DNA from 4 places in the Paenibacillus sp. V4I7 genome. Region 3 is predicted to be linked to each of the others. Evidence: riboswitches for the same ligand, from Rfam matches in the RefSeq annotation. Region 3 holds a riboswitch; each other region holds the start of a gene.
The links. Region 3 has a riboswitch for cyclic di-GMP ahead of QFZ80_RS17045 (C40 family peptidase). Riboswitches for the same ligand answer to the same signal wherever they lie in the genome.

Region 1 (7,765 bases), 2.9 Mb from region 3:
ATTTACGAGTGTTAACCCGATGTTAGAAAAATTACTTGGCTATTCCCCAGAGTCTATATTGGACGTTAATTTATTCGAATATGTGATTTCTACAGGGAAACAAGAAGCTATACATCATATAGAACAAGCGCTGCTGGGAAATCCACAACAATTTATTATGGGCTTTTTAACGAAAGAGGGTACAAGCCGTGATCTGTTCATAACTTGTGGTCCGACCGTAGTGAATGATCAGATTGTCGGGATCTATGGAATTGCAAAGGATATTACCGAACAGAAGCAAGCGGAACAGATTATTCATAGAATGGCTTACTTTGATGAAATAACCGGGCTGCCGAACCGAAGCAACTTTCAAGAGTGCATGGCGGAAACATTGGACAAAGCTCGTAACAACTCATTAGTCGGATTAATGTTTCTTGATCTAGATAAATTCAAACAAGTAAATGATACGCTGGGGCATCATACAGGTGATCTTCTATTAATAGATGTGTCCAAGCGCATTATCCAATCTGTTCCGGAAGGATCTATCGTATCAAGGCTGGGGGGCGATGAATTTACGATTATTTTTCCAAATCTAAATCATACAGATGAGGTCATACCCATTGCCGATGCGATCTTACAAGCAATAGCTGAACCTTTTTATTTGCATAGAAGAGAATTATATATAACGACTAGTATAGGGATTTGTATATATCCTGAGCATGGGACCGATGTGGAAACGTTAATCAAAAATGCAGATGCCTCTATGTATCGGGCCAAAGAATTCGGTGGAAACACCTACAGCGTATATTCTAAAAGCATTCAAGAGCTTAATGAAGCCAAGCACAAGATACATTCTAATTTGCACAAAGCGATCGAGCGCGAAGAATTTTATTTGCATTTTCAACCGAAGATCGATTTGAGGAGCGATAAAATTAACGGAGTAGAGGCCCTCATTAGATGGAAAAATCAAGAATTGGGACAAATGTCGCCTGTTCAGTTCATTCCGATCGCTGAGGAGAGTGGATTGATCCTGCCCATCGGGGAATGGGTGTTAAGGACGGCATGTAGGCAGAATAAAGCTTGGCAGGATGCAGGGCTTCCACCTATTGTTATGTCGGTTAATCTTTCTTCCATTCAATTGCAAAATGAGCATTTAGTTCGTACGATTGGGCAAATTTTGCGGGAAACCGAGCTGGATCCTCAGTGGCTTGAAATTGAGATAACGGAGAGTATGCTGCTGCAGAATACCCAACATACGATGAAGGTGCTTGCAGAAATTAAAGAGCTCGGTATATCTATTTCCATCGATGATTTTGGAGTGGGTTACTCATCGCTTAGCTATTTGAAGCATTTTTCATTTGATTATTTGAAAATGGACAAGTCTTTTATTGATAACTTAAATATGTCTCCAAAAGACGAATTGATCATAAGCGGAATTATCAAATTGGCGCATAGCTTAAACATGAAAGTAATCGCCGAAGGAGTCGAATCGAGTGAACAGCTTTCTTACTTGCGTGAGCAAGGTTGTGATGGCGTTCAAGGATATTTGATTAGCAGACCGATATCAGCAGGGGAGTTTATTGAGCGGGTATGGCTTCTACCAAAGGATTAACGAAGGAATATTTACTTGAAAAGGTTGAGAGGTCAAACAAGCCCAGTGCCAAAAACGGCCTGGGCTTGTTTGATCATGAACCTATTTGACCACATAAGAAAGTATAAGTTTTTTCTAAAAGAAAACCTGACTTTCTTATTGGCGATAAAACCTACATTTAAACGCGGTCGCTCATCTTCGAAAGGCCTCGATAGAGGTTTTCTCACTAGATTTGTCTTTGTTTTGTATAAGGATTTTATGGTATATCTATAACTTCGATATCATTCGGTTTCCCATATGTCCTTCCAACCAGTCAGTCAACTGGTGGAAACCGTCGAGTGTAAAGGGGATGACCTGTTTTTCGTTATTTTGGTTGGACATCTCAATGATAATTTTGTTCTCACTTTCCGTACAAACGACGTTGAAATTCGCTGTATTCCCCTGAATGTCTTCCTGCCAACTGCAATTATAGCTGCTAACAAAGCTTTTCATTTTCTCATTTCCCCTTATCCTATGATTTGTGTTCTCATTCTCGGTAAGGTCTGGAATCTCGATTGACGCTGCTATTAGTTCTGCAGCAGCTTCCTGTTCTATCGTCGCTGGATGCGAATCCTCGAGCAGTTCGAGCAACGCGGCAGGCTCAATGCCCGCCACGACAGCTTCAGCCTGATTGTCTTCACATTTTTCTACGGGATGTTCGTGTTCGATCACACTTGGCTTATCCTCGAATTCGATAGGAGTTTGATCCTCTGAATGTGCCGTAAGGTCTTCCTTGCTAGCCGAAGGTGCAACGCCGAGATGGGGTTCTGCATGAGTTTGGATCATTTCAATTAAACGGACGGGGTTGAAAGGTTTCATTAAGTAACCTTTAGCCCCGGCTTCAAGCGCATCGAAAATCAAATCCTGCTGATTGCTGGCCGAGCAGATCAACACGACGGCGTCGCGATCGAGCTTAAGAATTTCCTTAATGGCATCGATGCCATTCATTTCAGGCATCGTTAGATCCATCAGGACGATATCCGGAATCAGTTCTTCATACAGCTTAATAGCTTCTCTACCGTTAGTCGCTTCTCCAACCACTTCATAACCATTCTGCTTTAAGCAATCGGCAGCCATTTTGCGCATGAATTGGGTATCATCAACAATAAGAAATCGGTAAGACATCCTAGTTCCCCCTTAGAATTGGATTGCTGTCAATCGATCGTTTTTAACACTTCTTCGACGGTAGTGATGCCTTCACGAACTTTGAGTAGCCCATCGTACAATATCGTTTTGTAGCCGATTTGCACTAAATGGTTTTCGATTTCCTGGATCGGACGTTGCCCAGTAATGAGCTCGCGCAGCTTTCCGTCAATAAGCAGCACCTCCTGTAGGGCAACCACACCTCGATAACCGGTATCGTTGCATACTCTGCAGCCAGTCCCTCGAGTCACGGTTAATTTGCCGCTGATCTGGGTGGATACCAAGGTTCGGAAATTGCCGATAATTCCTTTTCCGTTCTTCTGATCATCCGAATGCAGAACTGCATGAGCTTCAAATAGCTTGATTTCATCTTCGGTAGCGGGCAAGGATTGAGCGCATTGACGGCATATTCGCCTTACCCAACGCTGAGCCACAATGCAGGAAAGCGAAGCGCTGAGCAGGTGCGAGTCTTTATTCATGTCCATCAGCCGGCTTATAGTCTTGACTGCACTGCTGCCATATATGGCACCGAGCACAATACGGCCGGTGAGGGTCGTCCTTATTGCCATTTCAATCGTTTCCGCATCATGGATATCACTGACCATGACGACGTTCGGATCCTGACGCAATACCGACCGAAGCACATGAGCAAAAGTCAGGCCGAGCTGTTCGTTCACCTCCACCTGTGTAATTCCCGGCATTCTGAGCTCTATTGGATCTTCGATGGTTATGATTCTATGGTTTTCGTTTGTCAGTCGAGTGAGGATCGAATATAACATGGAAGTTTTCCTGCTGCCTTCCGGCCCGCAAATCAAGATCATGCCGCTTGGCAGTCCAAGCGCTTTTTCGAATTTTTGCAAATTGGTTTCACTGAACTCAAGCTCGGAAATGGCTAGTTGAGGTTCAGAATTATCTGTCAAGCGAAGAAATAGGCTTTCGCCGTTAACACTTGGCAGGGTGGATACGCGTATATCCAACTGCTTGTGGTCAACCTTAATCTGAAAACGGCCGTTTTGTGGCAGCCGCTCTTCAGAGGCATTTAGATTGGCTAGAAGTTTGATGCGTTTGAACAACGTTTCATGCATGTGTTTAGAAAGCGTTTTCTTATTTTTGAGCGAACTGTCAATTCGGTATTTGACTATAAGCCCGTCTTCATGCGGTTCGATATGAATGCCACTTGCTTGTTGATATACGCCGGCTTGAATGATTTCATTCAACGTTTCTACGGTTGTATCGACACCATAATATCGGTTGATGGCTTCTTCCATTTCGATTCGCATGGCTATAAACGGTTGAACACTCATACCCGTCGCCATTTGAATAGCTTTAATCGCCTCTTTATTTAAAGGGTCGATCATGGCCACCTTGAGTTTACCTCCGGCGCAGCTGATTGGAACGAGATGATACTTCCTGGCAATCGATTCATCTATGAGCTGGACTGTAGGAAGATCAAATATCGTTTCGTTGAGATTTACGACAGGTACGCCTAGTTGGAACTCCAGCGCCTCGACGAGCTGACGCTCGGTGATAAACCCAAATTCGGTCAGTATCCCCCCGAGCTTTTTTGGGTGACGCGTCTGTTCCTTAAGCGCCTGATCGAGCTGCTCCTCCGTAATAACGCCATTCATGACTAGAAGTTCGCCAATGCGCATGTGCTCCTCCTTACTGAACGTATCTATTTAATGAAAAATAAAAAACCAAGCTGCTAGAGCGGCCCGGCTTTCATGCCATCGTATCTCGATGGGTTAGAACCGTGGCTTTGCGTCCCCGGCTTTCGCGCGGGTTTGCCTTTTATCATTCACTTGGATTACAGGATTCGTCTAACCATATAATTCGACATGAATAATAACATTCTGTAAGTTTATTTAAATTCCTTCCTTGCACTAGTCGTACTATTTTCCTAATTTTCAGCATTTTTTTTTGGTTCGGATGTAGGTCCAGCCTAAAAAAAATCCTGCCTTTCAAAGCCTATGAATTTATGGGAATGACATAAAACAAGGGGTTTTCTCCTAAATGATGGAATAGCGTTATCACTTTATACCCACAATAAATAGTAGGAGAACTATAAGAGAAGGTGTCTTTTGGCATGAAAATGAGTTATCTAAATTGTTAGAAAATTGGGCTTTTTGGTGGATACCTAAAAATCAAGTCGAATTCTATGATGAAAGCATCACAACGAATTCCAAGCGGAACATCGCATCTGGAATCTCGACAAAGGCAAAACCGGTGAAAACCGGCGACGCAAAGCTATAGGGGCTAACGCACGACAAAACGTGTCAAGCCAGCCAGCTGCCGAAAGAGGAAGGGCGTTTGTTTTGCTGTGCATATACAGCAGCAACCCCACCTTTCGGGAAAGGTGGGGTTTTTATTTGGCATAAGGGGGTCAAGACTGTTTGAGGCTGGTGAATACGAATACGGGCGAAACGATAGCCCAGCAGGTGATGGAGGCCAAAACCTTTGGTCGCAGACTACGTGGGTTGCTCTTTACAAAGCGACTTTCCAGCGGGTTATGCCTTCACATCGAACCGTGTAGATCGGTACATACCTTTTTCATGCAATACGCGATTGATGTGGTTTATCTGGATAAACAGCATCGTGTCGTAGGCGTAGAAGAGCAGTTGAAGCCGGGACGCGTTGGCGCTGTATTCAAAGGAACGACTTCAGTGGTGGAACTTCCCGCAGGCAGTATCGGCCTTACCCGAACGACCGTCGGTCAAACGGTCCAATTTATTTAAAAACCGAGGAGGAAATTAAAATGAAAAACAAAATCAAAGGTCTTTTAACAGAAGAGCAAGGACAAGGGATGACAGAGTACGGATTGGTTCTGGGTGTAATTGCGGTGGGTGTAGTTGGCATTCTGTTTGCATTAAAAGGGAATATTCTTACACTCTTCAACAGAGTGAACAATGATGTCTCGAATGCAGCTACTCGCACTTAATAAAATCAGCCTTCTTGTATGGAAGGGAACTATATGATGACAGCTAAATTAGTAGACTTGTATACAAATGAGCAAGGCCAAGGTATGACAGAGTACGGCTTGGTACTTGGCGTTATTGCGGTGGGTGTAGTTAGTATCTTATTTGGTATAAAGTTGGAGGTTTACAGCCTCTACGATAAAAGTGTTCGCGTCATCGAGCAATCAGCCAGAACAGTAGGACTTCTCGATTAAAAAAGGAGTGAAATGATTAAGGTGAGCAAAATCAAAAATCTTTTGGTTGAAGAACAGGGTCAAGGGATGACAGAGTATGGTCTGGTTCTTGGGGTTATCGCGGTTGGTGTAGTTGGTGTTTTGTTTGCACTGAAGGGTAATATTCTCACACTCTTCAACAGAGTCAACCAAGATGTAGCAAATGCGACTAATGGTACTCCATAATAACAGCGGTTGTCTTTTATATTAACGCTCCAATGAAGAGGGTCTTACGTTTTACGGAACGTAGACCCTTTTTATAAAAACATTCTTGGGAGGCAGGTATGGTTGTAGTTGACAGTTTGCTCATTATCATTCTCGCCATCTGCGTATTCACCGATCTGAAGTCACGCAAGATTTACAATGCAGTCACTTTACCAGGCACTGTAATCGGTTTCATGCTGCTAAGCGCATCTGACGGCTTTCCTGGTTTTGTGGATGGTGTACTAGGCTTTGTTGTGGGGTTCGGTATCCTTTTGATTCCATATCTGTTAGGAGGAATGGGTGCCGGCGACGTGAAGCTGCTCGGGCTTGTCGGCGCATTCAAAGGCGTAACATTCGTGCTGCTTGCTTCCGTCTACATGGCATTAATCGGCGGTGTGATCGCACTTGCACTCCTCCTATTACGTAAGGGTGTTATCGAGAGACTCAAGCAAGTTATTTTCTCGGTAGTGCTGCTAAGATATGGGATGAAAATATCTTCTGCTATGAAAGATGACGCCTTTACGGCAGCATTTCCGTATGGTGTTGCGATTGCAGGAGGTGCGGTATTAAGTCTTTGGCTTAGAGGGTGGGGGATTTTATGATCAAAGATGAGGGAGGGCAGTCGCTGACGGAGTTTGCCGTTATTCTTCCTATTTTTTTATTGCTGGTATGCGGTATCTTCGATTTCGGCCGATTGATGTATGCCTATATGAACATGAACAACGTTGCACAAGAAACGGTGAGGTTAGGCGGATTTGATAGGACAGATTTAGAAATCGAAACGTTCGCTAAAAAGTATGTGCATCTTGGCGATTCAAACTTACTTAGAGTTGACATCTCGCCAAAAGAGCCCAATCGCCATTCCGGCGACTATGTTACCGTTACCTTGGAATACCCATACACGTATATGACACCCATTATTTCTAAGCTGCTTCCGGCTCCGACCGTTAAAGCCGCTTCAACGATAAGAGTGGAATAGGGGGCTAGTCATGAAACTTAGTTTGATTATTGAAAAGCTAAAGCGCCTCATGGTGCGACAGGATGGAAATGTCGCCGTACTGGCGGCATTCGTATTGACTGCATTATTGGGTATGACGGCGGTCGTAATAGAAGGAGGTAAGGTATATGTCGTCAAAATGCACCTCCAGAAGATGGCGAATACGGCCGTTCTGTCAGGTGCACAAGAACTGACCACGACGGAGAATAATGTTCGCGATGTTGCGAATCAAATTCTAAGCATCCATGGAGAAACGGCAAGTTTAATCGATTTATCTGTCACCATGAAAGACAGGACAACCGCCGTTCTGAAGAAAGTTGTGGATGTGCCTCTGGCCAAAGTGATTGGATTTGATAAGGTGTCAATCAGCGTGAAAGCAACGGCGAAGATTGAGGCCATGGGGGCTGCTACTGGAGCGGCGCCGATTGGCATCGATGAATCCGTACAGCTGCATTATGGTCAAACCTATCGCCTTAAAGTTGACGAAGCGGAGGCCACGACCGGTAACTTCGGTATCATTACACTGGGAACTAAAGGCGGCTCCGATACCTACGAGATAAATCTGACTAATGGTTATAAAGGAATGGTCTCAGTCGGTGATGTGATCGATACGGAAACAGGGAAT
Region 2 (7,765 bases), 3.8 Mb from region 3:
ATCAAACATCGTATAAAACCACAGAACTGGCAAGGCTAACAGAAAGGCAGTAAAGCCTTCGTTATGCGTCATGATGGTGACGAAGAATACTAATATCGCAACCCCAAAGAAGGAAACCATCGCCGTAAGTCCTCTATGCATTAACCCAAGCTGATAATGTCCGAGTCCAGGGATGAAGGAGAGCAGCATAATTTTTGTTTTTTCTTGTTGACCAGCCATTCGAGTGGAATAAGGATTGGCGTCCCACGAAGGCTGCTCTTTCTGCTCATACTGCTCAGACCCGTAAGAGCCAGGCAAGCGATAGGGCTGTGAGCGTAGCAGGAAGATAATCATATCCAGCATATTCACAACCCATGTTAAGGCGGCCAGTAAGGCAAGAAGAACCAGGAAGTCATCCGGGGCGTTTAAAAAAGCGACTCCGATGAAGATAAGGAATAACGATCCAAAGAATCCACCACCGTATAGGAGCCCGCGGAATAAGCGGTTCATATATAGATGACCTGCTCCAGGTAGGAAGGACAGCAGGAAAGCGACTAGGCTGCTTTTATTAGGCATTAAAGGTTTAACCTCCTTGTTTTTATTTATTTTGTAACGTGTCTAGCCACGTCAGTGTTTTATTTAACAATTGGTCCGATATCGGTTTATCTTTTTGTAGGGAGGAAGAGGTATTTATAGAGTTAGCAGGTTTAAATGAACCTACAGTGTCCAATTCCTGCGAAATTCCGTGAAAGAAGCCGGTAGCAACCAGGATGAGTGTAGCCGCTGCCGCAATACCGTAATGCAGCATTGTATAGTGGTACCAAGAGCGCTTAGTTCCTGTTGTACGAGCAATGATGGCATCCACATACCCTTGCGTATCCCTTTCCATGATCGGAAGTACAGTTTCCATTTGTTCCAAACATGTCATATACATCGTCAAGCATTCATCACACTGATATAGGTGAAGCTCCATCCCACTTAAAGTATCGGGTGACAGACGCTCTTCCACATATTGCTTCCACGCTTGTTCATTATAATGGTTCACAAGAATTCCTCCTCCTTCCAATTGTTACGGAGCCACTGCTTGGCTCTATATAGCTTGGATTCTACCGTTTTGACCGTCACCCCATGAGCATTGGCAATATCTTGATACGACTGATGATGAATATAGTAGGCCGTTAATACTTCATGATAGTTGGCAGGGATTTGATGGAGCTTCTTACGCACGAGCTCAGTCGTCTCATTTAACATCACTTCATGTTCCACACCATGCTCAAAATAACGATGAGTACCAGAGGATTGGATGGGTTCCCCCATCTCAGCCGTCATTTCTTCCTTACGCCTGCTGGCCGATCGTTTGAAATCGATAGCCCGGTTCACCGCGATGCGAGTCATCCAAGTTTTCAGACCCTTCATTTGATACTGAGGGAGGGAGAAATAAATCCGGGTCCAAACATCCTGTGATAAATCTTCGGCATCCTTAGCATGACGTACAATGGCATAGATCGTTTGGAACAAATGGTGACGATATGTTGTTACAAGCTCACGGAATGCTGCCTCATCGCCATTCAATATGCGCTTTACGAGTGCTTGTTCCTGAATATGCTTCTCCTCCTCTCCGCATGAATAGACGAAGGTTACCTTCAGTACCCCTGCACGCTTTCAAAAAGAAAAAGAACGAATCTTCAAGATCCGTTCCCCATGTTAAAGTGCTGCAGTAGAACTGCTAGGTTTGACTTGATGTTTAGGAGGCGCACTTCGTACGAACCAATGAGACAGAAGTGCGCTCAATACGCCAAGTACACCCAGCACAATAAATCCCTGATCCAGAGAGAACCAATCTCCGATTATGCCCATAAGAACGGGACCAATGAACATGCCGAGTCCATAAATGGCTTGGAAAAACCCCATTGCCGTCGCCCGCTTATCCGCTGGCATATGTTTAATACTCATCCCCATGAGTACCGTAAAAGAAAGTCCGCGACCAAAGCCTGCAAAAGCCTGTGTAACCATCAGCACCCAAAGGTGATGCGTAAAAGGAATCGTAAACGTAAATATCCCCATAAGAATAAAACCCCATACAATCATGCGCTTTTCCCCGTACCGGACAGCCCATCGCCGCCCGCCAAATAAGGAAGCTAGCGCTACCGGTATGTTGGCAAATAACGAGAGCATCGACAAGGAGAATTTATCAGCACCAAGTTCGATTGCATAAACGGGCGTAAATCCGAAAACCGTTGCGAATATGAGGACTTGCGACAAGATAGCGAGTAAGGACACGAACAGCAGCGTACGGTCAGTCGCAACGTCACCGATACCGCGCATCGTAATTTTAGGCGCATCGAGCTCAACTTTTTCTACAAGGAAAAGTGATCCAATCATACCCATCAAGCCTAGCACAGCTCCCAAAATGAAGACAGCCTCCCAGCCGAAGGAATCTGCCGCCCATCCAGCCGCAAGAATTCCTAGAACCTGCCCAAGTGAATTGAAGAAGGAGATCGTTCCGATCGCTTTCGTTGAATCTTCATGCTTATAGTAACTCGTAAATAATACGGTAAAATCAACCCAGGTTGCCGCGGCTGCGCCTGCCAGTGCTCGGAGAATAAGGATCCATGTGAAATCATGAGTGATCCATAGTCCTAAACCGGTTATAGCCGTAAATAGCAGGCCAAAGGTAATAAATAGCCTCCTCTTATGAAATCGGTCTGACATGATACCTACGGGAATTCGCAGCAGCATTTGGGAGATCCCGTACATACCGACAATCCATCCGGCCAACTGGTGGTTCCCGCCAAGGAATTCTACGTAAGGCGCCATAATGGGAACGCTCGTATACATCGACATCCAGAAGAGAAGTGTGACGATACAGAAGAGCGGAATGCGATAGGAGGATGGAGCTTTGATGCTTGTCATCGAAGTGGAAGCTCCTTTCGAATTAATTCTTGGTTTGAAATGAGGACTAACAAATCTATCGTTTATTATAGAACATCGATTGCGGCAAGGCTATGACTGGATGTTTGCAAAATAAGACAACGAGCGGAAATCGGCTGGATATTCCTTACCGTGCCTCATGATTTCTCTAACAAAAATGGATGATTGATGGAAACAGGTGCGTCTTGTAAATTGAAAGCAGCTGTTGACTGACCGTTTGTACCGACTAGTAGATATAAAAAAAAGGGGATTAATGTATATGACAAAAAAGAAAATGATTGCAACCGTTCTTTTGTTTCTTTGCTTTGCTGGCGTAGTAAATGCTTCAAGTATTCACGGTGAGTTTAATGGTGATCCAATCGTTAACGTTTTGTTTGGAGGAAAAGAGCTTCATGTAGAAGATGTGCCAGCTACTTTACGTGATGGTCGTACCCTAGTGCCACTTTATCTATTGAAACAAACCGGTGCCTCTGTAACGTGGGATTCTGAGAAATATAACGTTGACCTTACTTTCCCTAATCCTACAAAAGACTACGCCAATAGCATTCAGTCATTTAACACGAAAGCCAAAGAACATAGTGCCAAGAATGTTCAACTTATTTACAATGAGCATGGTCCATATATGAAAATAGATCTAGAACTATCCAATGATTCAAATAAAAATAACGATAATATCATCTTTCTATCTAGATTTGTTGCCAATTCACCCGCTGATATGCTGATTGTAAGTACCATACATAATAATAGAGTCATGAGTTTTATTGCAATAAATCGAACGGATGCGGAGGAATTTCTCAAGAACAAAACACCAGAGTTTGATTATATAAAAAAGTGGAGATTCCAGCAGATAAACGATACAACAGACATGTCGACTCCCAATAAGCTACCAGTGGTCCCTACACCAACACCAACTTCTACATTACCTGTTTCAGGACCTATTTGTCGGGAAATTATGACCAATTACGCAAAACAGATGCAAGATGCAGCAGAGTCATACAACGGAAACGGCAGTTCGGACTCCAAAGGGTTTGAGCAATATATCAACAAATTTAAAGAAAGTATGAATGCAGCTTTAAAAAGTAATCATTGCCCCTAACAATAGATCCAATTTAAAGGCAGTGTATTTTCTAAAAAACAATAAACGCCAGGTCAGCGGCTAATAACCGTTACCTGGCGTTTTCTTTGATTTTTGAAAGTATACGCGCCCGAGATGATTCGAACATCCGGCCTACAGTTTAGGAAACTGTTGCTCTATCCTGCTGAGCTACGGGCGCAAGGTAAGAATTATGATAGCACGAAGCCTTTCGTGGCGCAACCTTTTGAATAGGGTGGTTTTTCTTTGGGACAAGGAATGTTCATTTGAATGAAGAATAGGTTAGGGATTAAATTTAATTTCCTTTAATTATTAACGTAGAGGAAAGAACAAAATCAAGATGGCGGATTGAAAAAGACACTGGATGCAGCGGGACTTGCTCAGGTGCAAACGTATTTGCAAACCGGTAATGTCTTGTTTGTGTCGTAGGAGGAGGAGGAACCGCTGCGCCAGCGTATCGAGCAGAAGATCAGCAAAGCCGTAGGTGTTTCACCTTCCGTCATTTTGCGTACGATAAATAAACTGGCTGAGTTGGCAGCGGCGACGCAGAATTAGATGCAGGAACTTCTAAGCTTTACCGCGTAATTTACGGAAAAATTGGGTCAGCATCGTCGAACACTCTTCTTGCAAGACGCCACTAACGACATCGACACGGTGATTGAACCGGTCCTCCTGCAGCAAATTCATGAGCGTTCCGGCGCAGCCAGCCTTCGGATCAATGGTTCCGTAGATAACCTGAGGAATCCGCGATTGGACAATCGCACCCGCACACATCGGACAAGGCTCTAGGGTGACGTAGAGCTGGCAATCCAAAAGCCGCCAGGCTTGCAGATGTTCGCTCGCTTGTTTAATGGCGATCATTTCGGCATGAGCGAGAGGATCTAGGGTTGTTTCACGCAAATTGTAGCCTCGGCCAATGATTTGACCTTGATGGACCACGACCGCTCCAATCGGTACTTCTAGGATGGCTTCGGCTTTGAGAGCCTCTTGAATCGCTTCTTTCATCCAGGGGATATGTTCATCCACAGGGGGACACCTCGCTAATATATTTTTATCCACATGTGCATAACAATCGAACATTCATTCCGTTGTTAACAACCTGTGGATAGGTTTGTGGATAACTTGAAAAGCTGTGGATATTTAATCTTTCTACATTACATACAACAAAAAGAACAGCTATGCAAGGAATTTTGTTGATAATAGCAACTGTGCTAGGTATAATGATAGATATTAGTAGGTCTTTTAGACCATATAGAGCGAGAATAGGTAGAAATAAATAGCAAGGTTCGAAAATGGCAAACTTGTTGAAAAGCAAGGACGCAAAGCTGAGGGTCTACGGTTCTTTGGAACTATGGCAGCCTGGTTACCGAAAATCGATGCTTTCTTGATTAAGGTAATAGGCTGCTCCTACATAAAGGGGCAGTTTATTTTTATATAGGGAATAACTTGAGTAAAAGGAGAGGTATTAATTATAATGGCCAACGGGTATAACGTTATGAAATATTACGGAAGCAAGGAGGGATATGACGCTGATGTTCTAATCGATAGTAAGGCTATGTTGGGAAAGGACGATTTCGTAGCCACTGGCGTACTAACCTATGCACTTGGAGACATTATTGAGGTGGAATTACCGGAATACGATGTCTTTCAACTTGGGGATAAAGCGAAAATGACGGTTTATACCAAATCCGGCTTGTTTGTGATGAATACAACCGTTGTTGCCAAAGAATTCGGCTCCGTCATTGTCATTAATCCACCAGAAAATCGTAAAAAATTCGCAGAAAAACGGGAGTTTCCACGTGTGGATGTGAAACATACAGGTCTCTTATTCGGACTTCAGGATATGAATAAAAGAAATAAACATCAATTTGAAAATCCACTTGGCATTTCAATTAAAAATATATCCATTAATGGCTTAGGATTTACCATGAATGATAATTCTATGATTGATAAGATCGTTCAAAAGCATTCACAGCTCGAAGTTGAACTGGATTTGGGCTTTACGATGCCTTGTTCGATGGAAATTGTAAGAAAAGAAAAGGTTGAAAATGGTTTCTACTACGGGGCAAGTTATATCGACATTCCACAGGAGAAAACCAATGCCTTAAGGGGTTTTATCCTTACGAATCAGATCGAAACTTACTTCGTACAGAAGCGGGAAGCGCAATTTAAAAGAGCAACGGAAAAAAAGTCTGCGGCGAATCAATAGCCTTCAGGCTTTTTTTTGCGTTCCAAGTGCTATATAATAAGAAGGATGATTTTCGAAAATTAAGGAGTTGTAACTACAATGGCTTTGAAAGCAGGTATCGTCGGTCTACCGAACGTAGGAAAATCGACATTGTTTAATGCAATTACACAGGCGGGGGCAGAATCTGCGAATTATCCGTTTTGTACGATCGATCCGAATGTTGGGGTAGTTGAAGTACCAGACGAGAGATTGCAGAAGCTGGTAGAGATCGTTGTGCCTAAGAGCATTGTCCCGACAGCCTTTGAATTCGTTGATATTGCCGGTTTGGTAAAGGGCGCGAGCAAAGGTGAAGGGCTTGGAAATAAATTTTTGGCACACATTCGTGAAGTGGATGCCATTGTACATGTTGTTCGTTGTTTTGAAGATGATAATATTACCCACGTTTCCGGTAAAGTGGATCCGATCGGGGATATCGAAACGATTAACCTTGAATTAATTTTGGCAGATATTGAGTCGGTAGAGAAGAAGATTGAGCGTTCGCGCAAAAACCTCAAGGGCGGCGACAAAAAGGTTGTTGCTGAAGTGGAGTGTTTGGAGCGTATTAAAGAAGCGCTTTATGCAGATAAACCGGCACGCAGTTTGGATCTCAGCGAAGATGAGAAACTTCTCGTGCGCGATCTTCATTTATTGACCATGAAACCCGTGCTTTATGCGGCAAACGTGAGTGAAGATGAAGTAGCAACAGCAGACGAAAATCCTTTTGTTAAAATTGTGAAAGAATTTGCTGAGAGCGAAAACAACGAAGTGGTATCGATCAGTGCGAAGGTTGAATCCGAAATCGCCGAGTTGGAAGAAGAAGAAAAAGCGATGTTCCTCGAAGAGTTGGGACTTCAAGAGTCCGGCTTGAATAGATTGATTAAAGCAGCTTATAGAAAACTTGGCTTGTACACGTATTTCACAGCTGGGGTACAGGAAGTAAGAGCATGGACAATCCGCAAGGGAACGAAAGCTCCTCAAGCGGCTGGTGTTATTCATACCGATTTCGAACGTGGTTTTATTCGTGCTGAAGTCGTCTCTTATAATGATTTGGCAGCTGCAGGGTCGATGAATGGTGCGAAAGAGAAAGGCCAAGTGCGTCTCGAAGGTAAAGAGTATGTAGTGAATGATGGGGACGTTATGCATTTCAGATTTAATGTGTAATCAAACAAAAAAAAGTAAAGAAAGGAGTGATCCTATATGTTGGATCGACTTCAGTCCATTGTGGACCGCTATGAGAAATTAAGTGAGTTGCTGTGTGACCCAGATGTAACTAGTGATACAAAGAAGCTTAGAGAATACTCTAAGGAGCAATCCGATCTTCAAGAAGCATATGATGCTTATAATGAATATAAGAGTGTAAGCGAACAGTTGGCTGATGCTAAAGTAATGCAGGGCGAAAAGCTGGACGATGAAATGCGTGAAATGGTCAAAATGGAGATTGAAGAGCTTAGCGAGCAATCGGCCAAGTTGGAAGAACAACTTAGAATGCTCATGATGCCTAAAGACCCTAATGATGATAAGAACGTAATCGTCGA
Region 3 (7,765 bases):
CTTCGCTTGCATCTAAGCGAACAACAGTCCCCCCAGTTGGGAGCTCCACTGGCACAGGTACACGAAAGGGAAGTTTATCTTTTTCTTTGTCTAGTGCCAAAAGAACACTATGTTCGAACATAATTTTGTCCATGTCACGATGAGTTTCGTACAATCGAAGAACATAGGAAGTACCTTCCACGTCTACGAACCGAGTTGTATTATTCATACCTCCCGCGCCAACACGCATGGACCATGTTTGAGCTGGAAACCAGTAAGTTGGTAGTGAGGTTAATTGCTCCTCTTGATCTTTGACACGCATAATTGCCTTCCTCAACTCCTCTTCCTAAACCTGATTGTCACCTTCTACCGCAAATTCAAAATCCTCTACGTCATATGCTTCGACTGGAATTCCTGCTTGAACCATACGTTCAATGAAATCTAACTGGTCAGTTAACAAAGCAGCCTGTTCTTTGATCGCCGTTAGAATTAATTCGGTTTCAATCGGGTCAAAATTGTCCCCATACTCCTCATTGTCAATTGCAAAAACAACCATCAAGGTGACATGCTCATTAATTGGCAAAGGTGGGCTTTTCCGCCATGGAACAGTTAACGCTTTTTCAATTTTTTTCTTATTAAAAGATTCCTCGAAGAAAGCAATCAGCTCACCAATCATTTGCTTCACGAAACCATCGTCTTCTTCCTCTAACATGATCGGCTCAGAGCCTGTCTGAAGCTCGTATAATTCCTGAATGCTGGTATAAGGTATCACATAAGTAACAGGCTGCCCAGGCAGCATTAACTGACCATGCACCGCTAGCATAACGGCTTCGATTATAAATGTTTTGCTCATCTTGTTCTCCCCTTTCTCTCTAACCTTGTAAAAGCATTATTTCGCTAAGAAGCTGAGGAATCCTCTTTTCACAACCTTCTAAACTAAACAAAACCGTCAGTTCCTATGATCGTGGTGACCACTTCGAACTAACGGTTTCGATTTCTCTTATAGGATGCCATCGATGACCTCGTGATTCTCATAAATTGGCTGATACGGCTTCTTCGAAAACCGATTGGCATAGGCCGAAGCTACATAACAATCTGGTTTAATAACAGGAACCATACCAACAGATTCCACTCTCCGCACCATTTCTTGGACGAATTTTGCAGTCCTGTTTTTATTCTCATCGTCACCAGCATCAATATGAATAAACATGTCGAAGGAAGCACCTTGATACAGATGTGGAAGAATAATGTTTTCCATATCCTGTCGCTTAGACTCATCAAAATACATGGCAATCTCTTCACTCAAAGCAGTTTCCATCGAAAGTTTTTCCTTAATCGAATGTAGGGCCCGATGAACGATGACTTGACGATAACACGCCCACGCTCCTTTTCCTAACCGCTGGATAACTACACCGGTAATGAATTTCGTATGACCTGTGTGTACCTGACAATCCGTACCAATAATAAATTTGTAGGTTGCTACGGGGTCGTGACGCATGAATTGTAGAATACGCTCGTGTACGGTATCTAGGTTAAGTCCTCTTTCCGTTGTGTTCCGAAATTCCAGTGGATGGGTCGTCGTCAAAGGTTTCAAAGATAAGGTTCTTCCTTTCTTCTTAGAATGAGGAAGAAGCGGATGCTGAAGCTGCATCCGCCCCTATCTATAGTATATGGCAAAACTCCTATGATCGAACCATCACTTATCGTAAAACACTGCCGCCGAACAAAAATCGATTTTCCCATTGCTTCCCAGCGATCGTATCTGTGCGAACTCCGCCGGATTCGACAGAATACGTATGCAGCATATTCCCATTTCCTAAATAAAGTCCAACATGCGTGATCGGCTCTGTAAGAACGTTCACGTTATCATAATCTGATTCTCTACTCCCTTTGTAGCTGCTGAAGAACATCAGATCTCCACGTTTCAAATTTGTCCACTCCTGAATTACAGGACCTAACGATTTAACATAGTTGCCTTGTGCCTGTGAATCGCTTGGTACGGAGAATCTTAGAGCATCCCAGAACATCGTTTGAATGAAATCCGAGCAATCAAAGGTCGTGGTGTCATTGCGTACCGAACCAAACTCATAAGGTGTGCCTAAGTAAACTTGGCCAGCTGCAATAACAGCTTCAATTTCTTCAGCGAGAGGTAGATTGGGTTTGATGACAGAGAAATCCGTGCTTATGTATTTACTATTTGTGCTTACATACCCGTTAGTTCCATTGGCGTCTTGAATTTGATACCAACTGTCGTTGACTTTTGCTATAACGAGGAAGTCTTCCCCTTTACTAAGCATTCGAATAATCTTGGAGCCGGGCTCGGTTGCTGGAAGTGTACGAAAGTTTACGCCATAGATGATTTCCGCATTACTAGTTATTTTTATGTATCTGCTATTCGTCGAAACATAGCCGCTTACGCCCTGCGCATCCTTGATTTTATACCAATTCGTCGTTACATAGTCTGTGACGGTAACAATTTCGTTTGTTTTCAATAAACGTATAACATTGCTTGAAGTACTAGCTTGATCTCTGAAGCTTACCCCCGAAACAATTTGAGCCTTTGTTGTTACCCCCTCTTCTGCCTGAATGGCTGCAGGGACTACAAAAGTAAGCGCTAAAACAAGCATTCCGATAACCATCGTCCATTTTCTCATCGTCTCTACCTCCATAGGTTGATATCGCTCTTGCTGCGTTTGAGTCACGTAAAACCGAACTGGCGAAATGGATTATTTGAACCTGACACCTCCTCTACATCGTAAAAAGGATGACCCGTTTGCCTCAGCTGGGTCATCCTCTTCTTGTAGATGGGTCCTATCGCATTCGGCAGCTGGCTAGCACTGTACCTTTGGCACGAGAGCCCCTAAAGCTTTGCGTCCCTAGCTTTCGCTCGGTTTGCCATTTCGTTGTGATGTTAATTTTTTCTTTCGCATCTTATTATAGTTTGAGGGGGTTCTTCACGAATATAGGCGAAAGGTTGCGATTCTTTGTCGATATCATAGTGTCTGCGTACCTATTGACGCTAAGGTTTATTTTTCCAGTTTACGGACTTCCAGTTTTCGTGTATGTGTCCAAAACACTTGTAAATTAGGATCATTTTTCAACTTCACATTGCAGAGCTTCATTTCCCCTTCCTCGAGCTCAGTCACCTGCCAAGCATCCGGCTCCATTTCCCCTATGTTGTGCAGAAAAGCAGGAAACTGCTGCTCAGCCTCTTCTAAATCCGGCCAAAATTTAACGCCATAATAGGCTAAACCGTAGTGATTGACAAGTGTGCATGTGAAAATCTGCTGCGATATTTTGTGCTGCAACACATAGGGCATTTTCATTCCTCCGATAAAAAGGCACGTTCACCACGGAGGTGAATGTGCCTTCATTTTTTATGATGACGACTTATAAATAAGCATTCTCATGCTTGGCTTTTAACATATTCCAACGACGCTCGACTTCCGTTTCGAATGATTTCAGGGAACCCTCATATTCAGGCTTCGTCATATGCTTCGTTTTCCCCATCGTCTTGAGCCAATCCGATAGTGGTATCTTCTTGCTCTTATCCTCCGGGTTATATGTGATGGATGTAACCCCGTGTTCCACTTCATAGAGCGGGAAGAAGCAGGAGTCTACCGCAGCTCCAACGATATTGGAGCCTTCCTGGTCATCCGACAGCCAGTTCAGCGGACAGGCAATGAGAATTTTTCCATATACCAATCCCTCATTTTGAGCGTACCATTGTGCTTTCGCGGCTTTCTTCACAAGATCCTGCGGATACGCTTCCGACCCCGTAAATACATACGGAATATGGGTAGCGGCCATAATTTGGGCGGTATCCTTGTGATGGAACACTTTACCACCTTGGTGCTTCCCAACGTTCGAAGTCGATGTACGATGACCCATTGGCGTCGAATAAGACAACTGCGCACCCGTATTCATGTATCCCTCGTTATCGTACTCGAGAATAATCATTTTATGATTGCGCAAAGCCGCTCCGATTGCTGGTCCCATGCCGATATCCATTCCGCCGTCACCAGTGATCATCACGAAGGTGAAATCGTCCTTCAAACCCAAATGGTCGAGCTCGCCACGTCGCTTGCGCTCCCAGAACATCTCCACAACTCCTGAGAGGGTCGCTGCGCCGTTCTGGAACAGATTATGAATATAGGTCGCTTTGTGAGCCGAATACGGATAACCCGTCGTTACAACCATCGCACAGCCTGTGTGGAAGATCGAGACAATGTCGCCTTCAATCCCTTTGAAAAACAGTTCCAAGCCGGAGAAAATACCGCAACCTGGACAAGCGCCATGCCCCGGAGCAATACGCTTCGGTTTCTTCGTCAGTGCTCGCAGTGGCGGAATACGCACATTCAGCTTGCCTGAGTTCTCATCCGGCGTTACCGTGATGAGTCCCGTCTTCAAATCCTCATACTTCATCGGCGTCAACACCCGCTTCGGCGCTTTCGAAGGATCACCTGGCGTGTGGCCGTAGTAATCGAAGGGAACTTCAACCTTGCCGCTTTGTACAGCGTCAATGGCAAATTGGAACAAACTATGCCCGTCTTCGGCATAAAAGTCCTTGCCACCTAAGCCGTAGATTCGGCTTATGACAAGCGTATCTCTGTTCCCGTGTGTGAACAGCGCCGCTTTAATTTCGTTGACCATATTGCCGCCATGACCGCCATAGGAATCCGCGCGATCGCCAACGGTGATCGCCTTCACATGCTGCAAAGCTTCAGCGATCTGCTTTGCCGGGAATGGTCGGATGATATTCGGCGCGATCGATCCGGCCTTAATACCCTTCTCACGGAGTTGATCGACGACGTCCTTAATGATTTCGGAAGCCGAATTCATCAAGAACACGGCGACTTCCGCGTCCTCCATGCGGTATAGCTCAAGAATCGGATAATCACGGCCTGTTAACTCCGCGTATTCCTGCCGAATACGATCATAAACACCTTCGGCGTTATACATGGCCATGGACTGCTGATAGCAGTTATTTATATAATCCGGCTCATTCATATAAGGACCTACGGTAATCGGATTATTACGATCCAACGTATCCGGGAAGCCCTGTGGCTTCTCTCCGACGAAAGCATGCACATCCTCACGATGTGCGAACGTTTGTACTCTACGCTTTTGGTGGGACGTGAAATAGCCGTCTGAAGCAACCAGAACCGGCAAGCGCACTTCCGGATCCTCAGCCAGCTTTAAAGCTATGATATTCATATCATAGACCGCTTGCGGGTCCCGACACATCACAATCGGCCAACCTGTATTTAAAGCATAGTATAAATCGGAGTGATCCCCATGAATATTCAGTGGTCCAGATACAGAGCGACATACCAAGTTCATTACCATGGGAAAGCGTGTCCCCGATTGTACCGGCATTTGCTCTAACATGTACAAATAACCGTTGGCGCTTGTCGCGTTAAATACGCGGCCGCCAGCAGTTGAAGCGCCATAACATATGCCAGCCGAACCATGTTCACCATCTGCTGGAATGAGCACGATATCATGTTGTCCGTTGGACTTCATAAGATCTAGAAATTGGGCAACCTCCGTAGATGGAGATATCGGAAAGTATCCCATAACATGATAATTAATTTGATGAGCCGCATATGCCGCCATCTCGTTACCTGATTCATATACAATGCGCTGTTCGACCTTGGCTTGCCCTAATTCCTTCTTGATATCAATGGACATGCGAGTAGTTCCACCCTTCTCCCATAAATACTCTCTAAGAGTTTACAGCTAGATTGAATCGATGCGGCATGCGATTTAAGTCCGCATAACCATCCTCTTCCCGCTCACTTACGAGCGCTTCGGTCGGACAAGCTTGTACACATTTAAGGCACCCTTTACAGTATTGATAGTCGATCCCCTGTAAGAACATCTGAGGCCGCCCCTTCTTGTCGGGGAGTTCATCCCAAACGAAACAGAAATCCGGACACACATTATCGCAGGAAGCACAGTGAATGCATTTATCTTCATGGAAATGCGGCATCATCCCCGCACGTGAAATGCTTAAATCTTTCAGAATGCTGTTCCCAGGATTCGTAATGACACCACCAATGGACTGCGTTTCATAGCCAAGCACTGGCGTATCGAAACGAACGAAATCGGGCATCGTCTCCCCTTCGGGAAGCGCATACGTTTGGAACTTAACTTCATTGTAACCACGGTCAAAAGTTCGTAGGGCTGGTGCTACAGCAAGCGGATATTTCTTTTCTAATGATTTACGAATAACGCCTCTCATGACATCTGGATCAAGGAAATCACACAACCGGAACAGCGCGCCAAGCATCGCCATATTCACGCGGTTCTTCTCCTCTAGCGAGATTCCAATTGCATCGATAACGGCAATGGTACCTCCCCGGAGCTTCATCTTTTCCTTCAACTCATCCGGTGTTTTTGTCGAATTTACAAGTACGGTACTATCTTCATAGATGCCACTGATAACGTTTACAGTTTTGGAAAGCGATTCGTGAAAAACACCCACAACATGCGGTCGTTCGACCGGAGAAGTATCCCGAATTCGCGTATCCATGTCACAAAACCTTATATGTGCTTTCACTGCCGATCCTTTCTTCTCTGAACCATAGGAAGAAAAGCTAACCCCGTTCAAACCCACCCCAACGACTCCCGCTTCCGCCAGCATCTTACCCGCTAGATTCGCGCCAAGCCCACCGATGGATTCCAGTCTAATCTCAAAAAACCCGAGATCGTTCAATTTAGGTAAAGTTACCATGCCAGGTCTCCTTTCAAAAATGAACTGCATAAAGAATGAATAGTATGAATAGTAAATCTACTCTCATTGTAACAAGAAATCTCTGGTAATCAACCTTTTTTTGAAGGGTCCATTCATAGTAAATAATCAATTATGAGGCCGCACCCTCCCAAATAGTAACTTTTCGGCTCTTCATTCTCGTCTTGAGCAGAATTATCTTTCTCGGCATCCTCACAATCCGCACATACGTCCACATAATCATCATCAATCGGATTAAAGACAACACCGCAAACCTGTGAGCACGCCCGCATCCTCATCTCTCCTTGTTTGACAACCAACTTAGATTGTAAACGCTTGCATCATTGTGTTCCTTTATTATACAGCGGTTTATAGGAATAACACCATAAGTCTTTATCAAATCTTTAGCATTCGAAATGGCCTTTTTCCCTTGATAAGGTCAGTTTATGTGAGATAATGTAGAAATAATAAAGATACTGTCGGACAGTGGAAAGGATGGCATTTCATTTGCTCCATTCAATCATTTCCAATGAACTACATGGTCTCTTCTACATCATGAGTGCTATATTAATCCATCTAGTTCTTACCCCTATTTTCATTTACAAAGAACATCAGCGTAGATCTCTATTTGCTCTTATTTTGATCGTACTCATCTTTTTGTACTGGAAATTTGAAGACATTGATCCCTTAATTTATTCCCTCCATTTGTTTCCGATCAGCTTGATTGCTGTGATTCTGTTTGTCGGATTTATACCAGCTTTTATTGCCTGGACCTTATTTAACATAGGCTGTATGGTCGTCCTGAATTACTATTGGCAACCCGCTCTAATAAGCAGTGCTGTTTTACTATTAGGTGGATTTCTCTTTAGAAATAGGACAAATCAACCTATACTCAAGATGAAATTCGCTTATGCAACGGGTATGCTGCTCGTGTACGTAGTATTGTATGCGCTTTTAGCGCTGAACATACGATCTCCTATAAGCTTGTATGCTGCATACACCGTAATTTTATCCTTTTTCTCTCTTTGGATGATTACATACTTACAATTT
Region 4 (7,765 bases), 4.0 Mb from region 3:
GGTTGCCGGACTGGGGAGTGTCGTTGGCCCTGGGGATGAGGTTCGGATCGACGGTCGACCGATTGGCGAGAAGAAGGAACATGTTTATATTGCACTCAATAAGCCTGTAGGGATCACAAGTACTACTGAAGCGCATATCAGAGGTAACATTGTTGATTTCGTTGGGCATTCGGAGCGTATTTTCCCAATAGGTAGACTGGATAAAGATTCCGAAGGGCTCATCCTTTTGACCAATAACGGAGATATTGTGAACCAGATTCTGCGAGCGGAGAACAACCATGATAAAGAATACATCGTGACGGTGAACCGGCCGATTACACCGATGTTTTTGCAAGGAATGGCTAGTGGGGTCCGAATTTTGGGCACGATGACGAAGCCGTGTGAGATAACCCAAGTTGGCGACCGCGTTTTCCGAATTATTCTCACGCAAGGGCTTAACCGGCAAATTCGCCGGATGTGCGAAGCGTTTGGGTATCGTGTGGTACGTCTGCAGAGGGTTCGGATCATGCATATCCATCTGGGCAATTTGAAGGTTGGCAAATGGCGGAATTTGACGCAAGGTGAAATGCAGGATTTAATGCACACACTTAGCAAAGAGAACACCCAATCAAGATCATAATGGCAGTAAATTTTACACATGTTTGTGCATTCGATAAAAGGGTGCTCAGATATGTGTTTTTTGTTGAGTAATCCGAGTTTTTTAGCTATAAACCGTTTCGATCTAGTGACATTTCGTGTAAATAAAAATATATAGTCGTTATCGAGTTTCTAAAGCAACTTTTTTCCAGTTTTACACGTCAAGGATTATTATGGAATCTCTATGTTTTAAAGCTTTAAAGCTGTCTTTTAGAACGTAAAACGTTGAGGAGGAAGATGACTTTGAAATTAATCAAACAAGCAGGAACATGGGTACTCGCTTCGACACTGCTGCTCACTGCTGCGCCTGGGGTTTGGGCGGCTGAAGATGCTGTAGGAAGCACGTCCATTTCACTCCCTGTATCTCCCGGTAAAGAGGATAAGCAGCTGGATGCCAAAATTACCAAAGAACAAGCCATTGAACGAGCTAAGACCTATATAACGCTGCCGGAAGGCTATACGTTTCAATCCATCAGTCTGAACACTTATTACAGCATGAATGGCCGAAATTTCCCGACGTGGAACATTAATTACACCAAAATAGTCAAAGATCGGCATTACGGCTCTTTAAATGTATCGATTAACGGCTTGGACGGAACGCTGACCTCTTATTCCATGAATGATAATGACCCTGACCACAAACCTAGCTATCCACCGAAGGTGGATTTCAAAGCTGCCAAGGAAGTAGCTTCTGCCTTTATAGGCAAAGTGAATCCAGATAAGCAGAAGGTGCTTGTTTACAATGATTCTGAGGAGAACGCATATCGTACACCGCTGAATGGTAATTATCAGTACAATATTCGGTTCGATCGATCTGTTGGCGGTGTGCCTTTTGCTCTGAATGGTATCAATGTGGTCGTCAATGGGGAAGGACAGGTTACGAATTATAACTACAATTGGGATGACAATGTCACGTTTCAGCAGAATGTAACGCCGATTACTAAGGATAAAGCTGCCCAAATGTTCCGCGACAAGGCGAATTTGTCTTTGCAGTATCAGATTCCTTACGGTGCCAAAGGAAAGAAGTTGCCCATTATTTCTTACATGCTGGGCGCCTTCTCTTTGAATGCTGAAACCGGTGAGATCTGGAGCCCAGTCAAAGGGATGGAAGGAGCTGAGGGGAATAAGCCGTTAACCGACAAGCCATTGGCTGCTAAGCCGGCAGCTACCTTGGACCTGACGAAGGAAGAGGCTGTGAAGAAGGTAACAACCGTTTTCAATCTATCCTCCGACTATAAACTCCAAGAAGCATCCTATAATGAATCGACCAACCCTGAAACAGGGGAAACCAGTTCGAACTGGAATTTAAGTTGGAATGAAGCCTCTGAGAAGGATTCCAAAGTTAAAATCGTCGGCAAAGGCGCATGGGCTAGCGTGAATAGCAAGACGGGAGAGATTACGAATTTTAGCAGCTACATCCCTTACGGTCCTGAAGACAATAAAGATATAGAGGGTAAAATTGCTCTGGAAGATGCGATAACAACAGGTGTTGATTTTGTGAAAAAGCAGCTTCCTTCTTACACCGATCAGTTGGTACTTCAAGTACAGGCGGCTAAAAATTATTCGGAAGATCAACTGAAACATATGCGCAATTGGGATATTAGTTTTAAGCGAGTAATTGATGGCGTAATTGCCGGAAATGAAGAAGTAACGGTAAGCATCGATCGTGTGACCGGCCAACTTGTTGGGTATCACTTCTCCATCAGCAATCTGCCATATCCACAGCAAAAGCCGCAGGTGCTGGCCATTGATAAAGCCAAGGATCTTTGGCTTGCACAGTTTGACATCAAGTTAAATTATGTGGTGGAAGGCAGCGGGTTCACCGGTGGAATTCCACTGGAGAAATACAGAGTGATGATGGCAGCTGGGGATGTCCCACAATCCATGGATCTGAAGGCAGACGGGAAACTAGATGCCAAGCTTGTCTATTCACTCGTTCCCAAATTCAACCGTGAACCTTTCCTCTTGGATGCGCAAAACGGTCAATGGCGGAATAGTGAAACGGGTGAAGTGATTTCTTTGGATAAAGTGACAGTAAGCGACATTGACAATCACTGGGCTAAAAATGAGCTTCAGCTTATGCTCGATTATCAAGCGCTGGATGTGAAGGATGGCAAAGTGAATCCGGATCAAACCATTCAACGTGGCGAGTTAGTCAAAATGCTCGTTATTGCCATGAATGGCGGTAACGGTGGTATTTATTACGGGGCAGAACGGAAGGCATCTTTTGCCGATGTGAGCAAATCTTCTCCTTATTTTGCGTATGTCGAAAATGCGGTTGATCGCGGTTTGCTAGATGTAGGTGCTGAATTTAATCCAGAAGCTGCGATGAATCGGGAAGAAATGGCACAGTTAATCGTGAAGGCGCTTGGCTACAAGAGCTTGACGAAGTTCGATGGGATCTTCAATGGCAATTTCGCAGATGCTGCTAAGCTTAAGAATGTTGGTGATGCAGCTATTGTGGTGGGGCTGAATATTATGTCTCTGAACGATGGACAATTTATACCTCAACAAGAAGTGACGAAAGCACAGGCGGCCAGTGCCTTCTACCGTTTCTTGCAAAGACGGTCTGAGCTGCAGGAGCAGCCTCGTTACTATTACTAAATAAGTGGTTGAGGGGAGTTGGCAAACACCTCTCCTAACAAATACAAGAAGCCTCTAATCCACTTGTTAGTGGGTTTGAGGCTTCTTGTGGTTGTGCTAGCTCCAGATGTGATCGTACCCTCATTGATGAGGACACAACACAACTTACGTCCTAGCTTAGAACATTGGAAATACATAACGAACTAGGAAATACAGAACACCGAAGATGATGACGATGTAAGCCGCATATTTGATGAAAGTAGAAGCAACTAAACTGGAATCCGATTTTTTCTCCACATGGCGTTCTTCGATATCGATATTGCGAGGCTGCGTCGACATTTGAATCACTCCTTTGAAGTTGTATTGCTATGTAATACCCTGCTGGGCATGAAGTGAAACATAGGATAAAGCTATACCAATATTATTTTCGTACAGGCGGGCAGAGTTGTGCTACAATAATCTTTAAAACTTTAATAGCACAATGTGGAGAAAGGAAGTAAGAGAAAATGGTTGTTTCCAGTAAAGTAGGTTTGGAAGATATTATTAGGGCCAATCATGTGCTCAGCAGGGTGATCGAACCATCGCCTTTGCAACGCAATGAGCTGCTCTCTAACTTGTATGAATGCAACGTTTATCTTAAACGTGAAGATATGCAAATTGTTCGTTCTTTCAAAATTCGCGGAGCGTATAACGTGATCCAAAGTTTAACACCGGAGGAACGCGAAGCGGGTGTCGTGTGTGCGAGCGCCGGCAATCATGCGCAGGGTGTGGCTTATTCCTGTAAACAGCTTGGTATTGAAGGAAAAATCTTCATGCCAACGACAACGCCTAGACAAAAGATTTCCCAAGTTAAGCTATTTGGCGGATCTTTTGTTGAAGTTATTCTCACAGGTGATTCATTCGATGATTCGTCTAACCATGCCAAAGCCTACTGTGCTCAAGAGAATAAGGTGTTCATACACCCCTTCGATGATGTCCGTACGATTGCCGGGCAAGGCACAGTTGGCCTCGAGATTTTGAATCAAATGCCCGAATCTCCTGATTTCATCTTCGCAACAATTGGTGGTGGTGGCCTTGCAGCGGGAGTTGCGACGTATGTGGATAGTGTTTCTCCACGTACACGTATTATCGGTGTTGAGCCAGAAGGCGCGGCAAGTATGACGGAAGCGCTCAAGCAGGGGAAGGTCGTGACCTTATCTACGATTGAGAAGTTTGTAGACGGCGCAGCTGTAAAGCAGGTCGGCGAGCTTACCTTTGACATTTGCAAAGAAAAGCTGGAGGATATCGTAATTGTTCCTTCCGGCAAGGAATGTACAACCATTCTGGAGCTTTACAACAATAACGCGATTGTCATTGAGCCCGCTGGCGCACTCCCGGTTTCAGCACTTGATACCTATCGGGAGCAGATTCGCGGTAAGAATGTAGTCTGCATCATCAGCGGCGGCAACAATGACATTGACCGTATGCAGCAGATTAAAGAAAGATCACTCGTGTATGAAGGCTTGAAGCACTACTTTATTCTTAATTTTCCGCAGCGTGCTGGGGCATTGCGCGAATTTCTAGAAGAAGTCTTAGGACCCACAGACGACATTACCCGATTTGAGTATACGAAAAAAAATAACAGGGACGATGCTCCGGCGCTGGTCGGCATTGAGCTCAAAAATAAAGATGATTATGAGGGGCTTATTGAGCGCCTATCCCAGAAGGATTATGGCTATATAGAAATAAATAAGGATCCCAAGCTCTTTAATTTGCTTATTTAAGGAAAATTAGCCAAATGCGGAATGGATATGATATAGTTAATTAGTCCCATGAATTCCCTTAATATCGTAAAGGCAAACTTATCGAAAGGTAAGGACGCAAAGCTGCAGGTCTAAGGTTGCCTTTGCAACAATGATGGCTGGGCTGCCGACAGGTTGCAGTTTACCTAGACAGGTACACCTACGGCTATTCCGATTCGGAATAGCCTTTTTTCTCATATCAGATAAGGAGGTTCAAGAATGAAAGGCATACTTTCTAAGTGGATACAGCATATGAAAGCGCAAACGTTGGTCTATCTGGGCGTGCTGGGCTTCTTTTTGTTGACCATTAATCTACTTGCTGCTTCTTCTTTCTCCTTTTCGCCTTACGTTTTCATTAGTATGCTTGTTCAAGCACTAATCTGTCTATTTTTTGCGAAGAGTGTAGGGCAACTGCTTCTTACTAGTAGAGAGCAGGAAGAAAAGAGCAAACAACTAGCCTTTCTGGCGTATCACGATACATTGACAGGATTACCCAATCGCCGATTGTTTAATGACCGACTGGAGCGGGCACTCCTGCATGCGCAACGCAATGAACAGCTGGCGGCTGTTATGTTCTTGGACATGGACCGATTCAAGGATGTCAACGATTCATTAGGTCATGCTTATGGTGATCGTTTAATTCGCCTTGCAGCAGAACGTTTGCTGAGCTGCCTGCGGGGGTCGGATACGGTGTACCGACAAGGTGGCGACGAGTTTACTATTTTACTAGAATCTTTTGCAAAGCCTGAAGATGCAAGAGTTGTAGCTTCCCGAATTCAAATGGCTCTGGAAGAGCCTTTTATCCTAGATGGAATGCCTGTAACCATAACAGCTAGTATTGGGATAGCATTGTATCCGTTAGACGGTATGCTGCCTGAGCAGCTCATGGCGTATGCAGATGAAGCGATGTATACGGCCAAAAACAGAGGACATAACCAGTTCCAATTCTATGCTTCTGACATCGATGCCATGGTGAAGAGCAAAGCTCACATGGAGAAAGAGCTTCGATCGGCCTTAGACAACAATCGGTTTGAAATCCTATATCAGCCTCAATATGAAATAACAAACCGGAAATTAATCGGAATGGAAGCGATCATTCATTGGAGCAAGGGAGACGCCCTCCTCGCATCCAGTATGGATTGGAAGAAAGCGGCCGAGGAAATGGGGTTCATGTTACCCATCGGGAAATGGGCTGTACGAACGGCATGCAGACAGATGAGAATCTGGCAGGATGAGGGCTACGCACCGCTGAGAATGACCCTAGCCGTAACGGCTTCACAGTTTAAAGATGAGCATTTTATTGAGGAAATTGCCGTTGTTTTGAAAGAGACAGGTATAGATCCGATGTTGGTGGAACTGGACCTTACGGAAAGTATCACATCTTCCAATGTACAAGAGGCTAGCGAGAAATTGATTATGCTGAAGAAGTTCGGTGTACGTATCGTTATGGATGACTTGTGTACAGGTTTATTTACACGAAGCGGGCTCGAAGGTATGCCGCTCGATAGCGTTAAATTGGATAGCACATTGATCCGGGATTTGGTAGACGACGATGAGAATCAGCTGCTGGCTGCTGCCATTATTCGTATGGCTCACCGTCTAGGTCTAAATTTAATTGCAAAAGGTGTCGAAACAGAGGAACAGCTGGAGCACTTAAGACTTTTGCAGTGTACGGAAGTGCAAGGAGTGCTGTTTAGCAGCCCTTTAGGACCCGAACAATTCCTGCGACTTATGAACGATAAAATTAACAAAGGGTAATCTAGATTTTATTAACCAGTGGTAGTATAATAAATAATTGGGGCTTGGAACCTATATTGTAGGGGCTTACAAAAAGACCATGTCAACTTGTATGACATAACGAATTATGTTATTTTGCTGGTGTATCGCTTTTCTCATAGGTTTCAAAATGATACACTCATCTATAGGCAGTCTTACATAATTTAACTAATTGTGGTCAACCTACAATGTGAGATTTCATGGTTTTAAATTAAATGATCTTATGGGGGTAATAATCATGAAGAAAATGCTTTCAACAGCTCTTATGGCTGTAACGGTTTCTGCATTAGCTCTTTCCGGCTGTGCCAAAAAAGAAGAAACGAAACCGGCGGCTTCAGCAACTCCGGCTACTACTGCAGCGGCAACAGCTTCAGCGGCGCCAAGCAACACCAGCGGTAAAGACTTCAAAATCGGAATGGTTACCGATATTGGTGGCGTCAACGATAAATCTTTTAACCAAAGCGCATGGGAAGGCTTGAAGGCTCTTGAGAAACAAACAGGAGCGAAAGTGAAAAACCTTGAATCTAAAGGCGATGCGGATTATACACCTAACTTAAACCAATTCGTTAAAGACGGTTACAACCTGACTTGGGGTATCGGCTTCTTGATGGGTGATGCACTTAAAACAGTAGCAACACAAAACCCAAATGCTAAATTAGCGATCATTGATAATGTTGTTGAAGCTCCAAACGTTGAGTCCGTAACGTTCTCAGAGCAAGAAGGTTCTTACCTTGTTGGTGTGGTTGCAGGTCTAACAACTAAATCGAACAAAATCGGTTTTGTTGGGGGTATCGACATCCCGGTTATCAAACGTTTTGAAGCTGGTTTCGTAGCTGGTGTTAAAGCGGTTAATCCAAATGCCAAAGTACAAATTAACTATACAGGCGCTTTCGATAAGCCTGACCTTGGTAAAGCAGCAGCAGCAACCATCTACAACGATGGCGCTGATGTCATTTTCCACGCAGCTGGTTCCACAGGTAATGGTGTGT

Region 1: linked by a shared signal. The riboswitch ahead of QFZ80_RS30010 (GspE/PulE family protein) and the one ahead of QFZ80_RS17045 (C40 family peptidase) in region 3 are both predicted to bind cyclic di-GMP.
Region 2: linked by a shared signal. The riboswitch ahead of QFZ80_RS33720 (PilZ domain-containing protein) and the one ahead of QFZ80_RS17045 (C40 family peptidase) in region 3 are both predicted to bind cyclic di-GMP.
Region 4: linked by a shared signal. The riboswitch ahead of QFZ80_RS35085 (putative bifunctional diguanylate cyclase/phosphodiesterase) and the one ahead of QFZ80_RS17045 (C40 family peptidase) in region 3 are both predicted to bind cyclic di-GMP.

The regions. Positions count from the first base shown of each region.
Region 1 covers NZ_JAUSZD010000002.1:6,377,481-6,385,245, reverse strand. Annotated here, with positions in the region: gene QFZ80_RS30020 (EAL domain-containing protein) at 1-1,591, shown strand, start outside; partial or broken gene QFZ80_RS30015 (response regulator) at 2,387-2,734, opposite strand; gene QFZ80_RS30010 (GspE/PulE family protein) at 2,764-4,404, opposite strand; cyclic di-GMP riboswitch class I at 4,459-4,551, opposite strand; cyclic di-GMP riboswitch class I at 4,959-5,049, shown strand; gene QFZ80_RS30005 (DUF192 domain-containing protein) at 5,155-5,487, shown strand; gene QFZ80_RS30000 (Flp family type IVb pilin) at 5,508-5,690, shown strand; gene QFZ80_RS29995 (Flp family type IVb pilin) at 5,724-5,921, shown strand; gene QFZ80_RS29990 (Flp family type IVb pilin) at 5,943-6,125, shown strand; gene QFZ80_RS29985 (A24 family peptidase) at 6,224-6,745, shown strand; gene QFZ80_RS29980 (TadE family protein) at 6,742-7,122, shown strand; gene QFZ80_RS29975 (pilus assembly protein TadG-related protein) at 7,133-7,765, shown strand, end outside.
Region 2 covers NZ_JAUSZD010000002.1:7,207,234-7,214,998, reverse strand. Annotated here, with positions in the region: gene QFZ80_RS33755 (hypothetical protein) at 1-555, opposite strand, end outside; gene QFZ80_RS33750 (hypothetical protein) at 578-1,024, opposite strand; gene QFZ80_RS33745 (sigma-70 family RNA polymerase sigma factor) at 1,021-1,551, opposite strand; gene QFZ80_RS33740 (MFS transporter) at 1,684-2,892, opposite strand; gene QFZ80_RS33735 (stalk domain-containing protein) at 3,170-4,006, shown strand; tRNA gene QFZ80_RS33730 (tRNA-Arg) at 4,111-4,184, opposite strand; gene QFZ80_RS39230 (DUF1697 domain-containing protein) at 4,352-4,432, shown strand; gene tadA (tRNA adenosine(34) deaminase TadA) at 4,571-5,008, opposite strand; cyclic di-GMP riboswitch class I at 5,288-5,374, shown strand; gene QFZ80_RS33720 (PilZ domain-containing protein) at 5,478-6,212, shown strand; gene ychF (redox-regulated ATPase YchF) at 6,291-7,391, shown strand; gene prfA (peptide chain release factor 1) at 7,428-7,765, shown strand, end outside.
Region 3 covers NZ_JAUSZD010000002.1:3,452,412-3,460,176, forward strand. Annotated here, with positions in the region: gene QFZ80_RS17030 (phosphotransferase) at 1-301, opposite strand, end outside; gene QFZ80_RS17035 (ADP-heptose synthase) at 326-832, opposite strand; gene QFZ80_RS17040 (ribonuclease H-like YkuK family protein) at 980-1,573, opposite strand; gene QFZ80_RS17045 (C40 family peptidase) at 1,680-2,633, opposite strand; cyclic di-GMP riboswitch class I at 2,799-2,886, opposite strand; gene QFZ80_RS17050 (hypothetical protein) at 3,006-3,299, opposite strand; gene QFZ80_RS17055 (thiamine pyrophosphate-dependent enzyme) at 3,370-5,673, opposite strand; gene QFZ80_RS17060 (2-oxoacid:acceptor oxidoreductase family protein) at 5,708-6,718, opposite strand; gene QFZ80_RS17065 (hypothetical protein) at 6,832-7,008, opposite strand; gene QFZ80_RS17070 (sensor histidine kinase) at 7,223-7,765, shown strand, end outside.
Region 4 covers NZ_JAUSZD010000002.1:7,498,908-7,506,672, forward strand. Annotated here, with positions in the region: gene rluF (23S rRNA pseudouridine(2604) synthase RluF) at 1-619, shown strand, start outside; gene QFZ80_RS35070 (S-layer homology domain-containing protein) at 880-3,240, shown strand; gene QFZ80_RS35075 (hypothetical protein) at 3,397-3,558, opposite strand; gene ilvA (threonine ammonia-lyase IlvA) at 3,726-4,982, shown strand; cyclic di-GMP riboswitch class I at 5,044-5,132, shown strand; gene QFZ80_RS35085 (putative bifunctional diguanylate cyclase/phosphodiesterase) at 5,220-6,758, shown strand; gene QFZ80_RS35090 (BMP family lipoprotein) at 7,015-7,765, shown strand, end outside.